DNA from 2 places in the Nonomuraea sp. NPDC049625 genome. Region 1 is predicted to be linked to the other one. Evidence: riboswitches for the same ligand, from Rfam matches in the RefSeq annotation. Region 1 holds a riboswitch; the other holds the start of a gene.
What was found. Region 1 has a riboswitch for cyclic di-AMP ahead of AB0J87_RS41100 (GH25 family lysozyme). Riboswitches for the same ligand answer to the same signal wherever they lie in the genome.
Positions count from the first base shown of each region.

Region 2: it holds a riboswitch for cyclic di-AMP, as region 1 does, so the genes downstream of both, AB0J87_RS08535 (C40 family peptidase) here and AB0J87_RS41100 (GH25 family lysozyme) in region 1, are expected to answer to the same signal.

Region 1 covers NZ_JBFAOQ010000012.1:110,592-113,849, reverse strand. The annotation lists gene AB0J87_RS41105 (MBL fold metallo-hydrolase) at 1-804, shown strand, start outside; cyclic di-AMP (ydaO/yuaA leader) riboswitch at 1,307-1,451, shown strand; gene AB0J87_RS41100 (GH25 family lysozyme) at 1,463-2,230, shown strand; gene AB0J87_RS41095 (DUF4142 domain-containing protein) at 2,494-3,195, shown strand.
Region 2 covers NZ_JBFAOQ010000002.1:252,336-255,593, forward strand. The annotation lists gene AB0J87_RS08530 (NlpC/P60 family protein) at 1-551, shown strand, start outside; cyclic di-AMP (ydaO/yuaA leader) riboswitch at 946-1,110, shown strand; gene AB0J87_RS08535 (C40 family peptidase) at 1,184-1,699, shown strand; gene AB0J87_RS08540 (hypothetical protein) at 2,257-3,063, shown strand; gene AB0J87_RS08545 (M48 family metalloprotease) at 3,075-3,258, shown strand, end outside.

The DNA of each region.
Region 1 (3,258 bases):
GCCTATTACGCCCACATGGGCGCGCGCAACGCCGCCGGAGCGGAGCCGATCGACCTGACCCCGGCGCGGCCGGCCGACAGCGCTGAGCTGCTGGCTCGCCTGCGGGCTGGCGAATGGGTGGTGGATCTGCGCTCACGCAAGGCGTTCGCGGACCGGCACCTGGCCGGCACGCTCAGCTTCGGCCTGGACGGGCCGATGGCGACCTGGCTGGGCTGGCTGGCCCCGTGGGGCACGCCCCTCACGCTGCTCGGCGAGTCGGCCGAACAGGTCGCCGCCGCCCAGCGCGAGCTGGCCCGCATCGGCATAGACCGCCCGGCCGCCGCCTCGACCGGCACCGTCGAACAGTGGGCCGGACACGACCCGGGCCTGATCGCCGAGCTGGCCACCGCGACCTTCGCCGACCTGGCCACCGCCCGCGCGGGAGAACGGGCCACCGCCCGTGCGGGAGAACGGGCCACCGCCCGTGCGGGCGAAGAGACCGCCGCTCGTACGGGTGAACAGACCCCCGCTCGTGCGGGCGAACCGGCCGGTGGCCCGACCGTCCTGGACGTGCGGATGGGCAACGAATGGCGGGCCGGTCACGTGGCCGGCGCCGTGCACATCCCACTGCCCGAACTGCCGGAGCGCCTGGCCGAGGTGCCGGAGGGAACGGTGTGGGTGCACTGCGGCACCGGCTACCGGGCCGCGGCGGCCGCGAGCCTGCTGGCCCGCGGCGGCCGCCAGGTGGTCCACATCGACGACGCCTACTCCCGGGCCGCCGACGCCGGCCTGCCCATCACCACCCCCGACGAGGCCCCCTCTTGACCACCCTCGGCCCCGGCGACACCAGGACGCCTGCCGCGATCCGGCGACGCACCGGGATCCGGTGACCCGCCAGGATCCCGTGACCCGCCGGGGCCGATCGACGTGCGGACCCCCGGAGAGTTGGAGCCCGCCCACCTGCCCGGCTCCCGCGTGCCCGACGGCGCCGCGGACGTCAAACGATGGCTGGAGTCACGATTACCCATAGAACGGCGTTTGGTCACAATGGCAACGCATGAATGGCCTGCCCCACCCGTGCCGAGATCATAAAAAGGCCCGGAAGCGACTCCCCCGATTCTTTGCCAAGCACCAGAATCCCTACAGGCACGGCATTTCAGCGCCGCCCGGTCGCCGACACCCGCGAATCGGATTTGCACTACTTGCACCATCTATGGATATATGTCTATCTTTTGCCTAGTTGCGGCACGGATGTGGCGCTCTTTCGCCGCATCGTTGCCGCTTCGTTGACCGGACCGCGCGCTGCCCGAAGAAGCCCTTCGGGGACAGCGTCCGGCCGCCGAATCCGCGCCTCGCGGAACCGGGGACCCACGTTCTTGGGGTGAATCGGACGCCAGCCCAGGCTGCGCCAGGTAGGGCACTTCCAGGCCCGAACCCGTCAGCTAACCCGGTAGGCGGTATGGAAGCAAGGAGTCAATGCCTCATGTCCAAGCCCCGGCTTGCCACAATCGCCTACATCCTCAAGAATCACCGCGATCTCCTCACCAAATACCTCAGCTTCGCCGTCGCCGTCGCGATCCTCGCCGCAACCGCCGCCATCACCACCTTCGCATTCGCATCGCCCACCGAGCAGAGCCCGGTGCAGGCGACTCGTCATGGAGCCGGAGCCCTCATCTACGGCCTGGACATCTCCAATTACGAGCCCCTGTACGACTGGAATGCCAGCCCGGCCAAGTTCGGCATCATCAAAGCCACAGAAGGCACGTCCTTCCGCGACGCCTCATTCGCCAGGCACTGGCGCGAGCTGGGCAAGAAGGGCATCGTGCGCGGGGCGTACCACTATGGCCATCCCCGCAACAATCCCATCGCGGAGGCCGAGCACTTCCTGTCCGTGGTGAACTCGCAGCCCGCCAAGGCCGGCGACCTGCTGGTCCTTGACCTGGAGACCGCGAACGGCAGATCCGTCGCCGAGGTCAACGCCTGGGCCAAGACGTGGCTGTCGTACGTGAAGGACAAGACGGGGATCACCCCGATGTTCTACAGCGGCTGGAACTTCGCCAACAAGTACGGCAAGGGCCTGTCCGAGTACCCGCTGTGGGTCGCCCACTACAGCAAGGCCAAGGGGGCCATCACCCCGCCTGCCGACTGGAAGTCCTGGGCCATCCACCAGTACTCCGAGGTCCCTGTCGACCAGAACGTCTCCGCGCTGACCGCCGACCAGTTGCGCGGCCTGGGCCGTCCCACGGCCTGAGCCCACACGGCGGGTCCGCACCGCGATCGGGTGGACGCCGCCCCGCGTGCTCCTCTCGGCCCGGAGGAGCTCGCGGTGGACGCCGGTCACGGATGGCACCGGTGAAGGCCGCCTCGGACAACGGCTCAGCGGACCCCGGCAGTCTTGCCCAATGCAAATCTTGCACAATGCCATGAACACTCCCGCACCCTCCCGCGTATCCCTCAGTGACCGGCGCCACTCACGAAGGCCGCGTCCAAGGGACCGGAAGGGGATGACGGCGTATGCGACTCCTCGACAGCCGTCGCGCTCTCATCAGTTGCGGCATTGCCGCCCTCTGCACTCTGACTGCCTGCGCCGGCTACACGCCGACGCCCGTCTCTGACACCGCCGGCCTGAGCACCGAGCCGACCGCCGGCCTCAGCACCGAGCCGACCGCCGTCGAGACCGGACCGACCGACGCGCCCACCGTCCAACCCGTGGAGGACGAGCCGGAGGCCCGCACCCGGCAGACCAAGTGGGGACCGCTGTCCGAGGCCGACCAGGAGCTCATCAAGAAGGTCCGGCTCGCCAGCCTGTGGGAGATGCCCATGGCCCAGGACGCGATACAGCGCGCCAACAGCGCCCGCGTCCGCCAGGTCAGCAAGGAGATCGCGGCTCAGCACGACATGCTCGACGGGCAGGTTCGCGACGTGGCCGCCAAGCTGAAGGTCAAGCTGCCGGTGAAGCCCACGCCTCAGCAGCAGGACTGGATGACGGATATTTCCGGCAGGTCCGGATCCGCCTATGACAAGACGTACGTCAAATGGCTGCGCCTGGCGCACGGACAGATCTTCACCCTGATCGGCACGGTACGCGGCACCACGCAGAACACCCTGGTCCGGCGCTTCTCCGAACAGGCCAACGCCGCGGTGCTCAACCACCAGCGCCTCCTGGAGAGCACCGGCCTGACCACACCCGAGAGCTTCCCCACCCCGTCCATCTGACGACCGGGGACGGAGCCCGCACGGCTTCCGGCCGCCGCGAAGTGCCGGCATTGGTCGGCGGCT
Region 2 (3,258 bases), on a different contig from region 1:
ACCGCGGGCTGAAGGTCGAACGCGACAAGGCGGAAGAGGCGCTGGAGGCGGCCGACCGGGAACGGGACGGGGTCGAGAAGGAGCGTTCGGAGATCATGAAGCTGATCTCCGAGCAGAAGAAGCTCCTGAAGAAGCTGGGCGCCTACAACCCCGGCAACCCGAACAGCGTCGGCATCCAGTACACGGGCCCGGCCTCGGGCAACGCCGCCGCCGTCCTGCGCTTCGCCTTCGCCCAGGTGGGCAAGCCGTACGTGTTCGGCGGGACGGGACCGGGCGGCTGGGACTGCTCCGGCCTGACCCAGGCGGCGTGGCGCGCCGCGGGCGTGTCACTGCCGCGCACGACCTGGCAGCAGTGGGCCTGGGGCGCGAGCCGCAAGGTCTCACTGAGCGCCCTCCAGCCGGGGGACCTCATCTTCAGCTCGAGCTTGGGTCACGTCAGTATCTACGCCGGCGACGGGAAAATCGTTCACGCGCCGCAGACGGGCGACGTGGTCAAGGTCGTCAAACTCTCGGCGTACGGCGGCCGCCTCGTGGGCGCCATCCGCCCGTAGCTACGACGCCGGATCGTTGATCCCAGCAGCCGAACGAGGTTCGGCTGATGGGCGATGGGAACGATCCAGCGCGCCTGACGAGTCGCAACAAGTGTGACAAACGCGACATTTGGGGCCTGACAAACGGGCGCGAAAACAAATGTGAGCAGCGTCACATTTCGGTAACGGAACCTGGTGTTCCAGCAGGGATTTCCCTCCTTACTGACTCCACTATCTGATCTTTACAAGCGGTGTTCCGCTTTGCCGATCCTTGACCCTTCGGCGTAGCTTCTGGCGACGTCGCGGTGAACAAGCCATGTCCCCCGCGAACCCGCACCGGTCTTTCCCGGTGTGAGACAGATAAAGATCCGCTGGTCAACCGCCCAAATGTCCCCATATCAACACATTGGTCGGGACGGTTGGCCTGCCGAATCCGTGCAGCCAGGAGGCACGGAGCCGGGGACCCAGCGATCCCAGTTCCCCAGGGATCAGGGGGTGAATCGGCGCGCACATCGCGCCGTAGGGCGACTTCCAGGCCCGAATCCGTCAGCTAACCCGGTAGGCATTCGTGGAAGAGTCAAGGAGAAATCCTGTCTACCTCCCTGCATAACCCCCGTCTGTCCCGCATTGCCCTGAGTGGCGTAGCGCTCACGATGACCGTGACGGCCGGAGGTGCGATCCTCCATGCCCCAACGGCTCAGGCGGCCACGACCGATTCGGCTTCGACGACCAAGGCGGCCGCAACCGCCGGAACCTCGAAGACGACCTCGGCCGCGGCGCTGAGGGCGGCCAAGGTCGCCCGTCAGAAGGCGAAGGCCCGCAAGGCCGTCGTCGTGGCCAAGAACCAGGTCGGTGACCCATACCGGTACGGAGGCACAGGCCCTGGTTCGTTCGACTGCTCCGGCCTCGTCCAGTACGCCTGGAAGAAGGCCGGGGTGAAGCTCCCACGCGTGGCGGCCAGCCAGTTCGCCCGCACCAGGAACAAGGTCTCGTGGCGGAACCTCCGGCCCGGCGACCTGATGTTCTTCAGGGGGCTCGGCCACGTGGGCATGTACGTCGGCAAGGGCAAGATGGTCCACTCGCCTCGGACAGGCGAACGGGTACGCATCGACAAGCTGAGTGAATGGCGGCGGGCGTCGTTCGTCGGCGCTGTTCGTCCCGGCATGTGAAGAAGCCCCGCCCGGCTCCTCCGGGCGGGGCTCTCCCATTGTCACTTTCATTTTTTTACGGCGGAGCACGGGCGGCACCACCCGCCGCACCTGGCTGAGGGCCTCCAGGAAGACGCCCGCTGACCCGCACAACGCACCCACCGCCACGGCACCCCCTCAAAACAGCCACCCCACCCACTCACCCGCACCGCCCGCCTTACGGCTCCCCGCCTCACGGGGCCCCGCCTCACGGCCTCGCGCACGTGGCCCCACAGCCGCCCAACCCTCGGCCCCTCGGCCCCACGACGTCACGGCCCCACGACGTCACGGCCCCACGACGTCACGGCCCCAGGACGTCACGGCCTCACGACCCTCAGCCCCACGACCCTCGGCTTCATGACCTCGGGTCACGGCTCACGGGCCAGGCTCCCCGTCCGGTGGCGCGCGGTGTGCGGTCCTTTGGCGCGCAGCCACCGCATGCGGTGCGGGTGGACAGCTCTCACGGGCGCGCGGTTCGGGGTGCGGAGTGGCCGGTCATGGGTCGGCGGCGGCTACGATCGGGCATCGTGTCAGGGCAGGTGAGTCGGCGGGCTGCGATCGTCTCCGTCCTGCTTCTCGCCGTCGCCCCCGCCAGCGCCCCCACCCCCGATTCCCCCATCCTTCCCGCCGGAGTCCGCGGGCTGTGGGGTGACGGCGAGGTCGTGGTCCGCGGGGCGCGATCCGTGGTCGTCGGCCGGCATACCGCACCCGCCGAGCTCGGCGACATCGCACGGAGGGCTGATCGGGCGGGGCAGCGGGTGTCGGCCGTGCTCGGAAGGTCAGTACGACCGCTCGTAGTCGTTCCCTCGTCCGCCGCCGAGGCGGCCGGGCTGGCCGGGGTGGGGCGGGTCGACGGGTTGGCGGCGGTGGCCGATCGCGGGCGTGTGATCATCGTCCCCGAGTTCTTCGCCAAGCTGAACTCCACCGGCAAGGACGTCGTACTCACCCACGAGCTCACCCACGTCGTCGCCGGCACCGACCGCCTGCCCCCATGGCTCTATGAGGGGTTCGCCGACTACGTCGGCTACCGCGACTCCGGGCTCCCTGTGAGTACCGCGGCCGCCGAGCTCGCCGCCGAGGTGCGGGCCGGGAGGCTGCCGAGGGAATTGCCCGGACCTGCGGCTTTCGCGGCTGACGGGCGGGACTCCGTCCGGCTCGCCCGGGCGTACCAGGAGGCTTGGCTGGCGTGTCGCTTCCTGGCTGACCGGTTCGGTGAGAGGACGCTGGTGAGGCTCTACCGTGACGCCCGCGCGGGCGGCGTAGACCGAGCACTCGCCGCGCTCGGCCTCTCCGCGGCCACGCTGACGGCACGGTGGCGCGACTACGTGCGAGACCAGCTCGCGTGAGGGGGAGGCAGATGAGCGAACGGCGAAACGTGGACGACGCGTCGCAAGAGGCGTCGAAGGAGGGTGAGGAGGCCGGAGGCACCGCGGCTCTGAGTGGCGAGGCGCGCGGTCACGGTGAGAGCGCGTCAGTAAAGGGGGAGGGCGTCAGCCCGGTGTCCGGGGGTGGCGCGTCCGCGAAAGGGGAGAGCCCGGGGC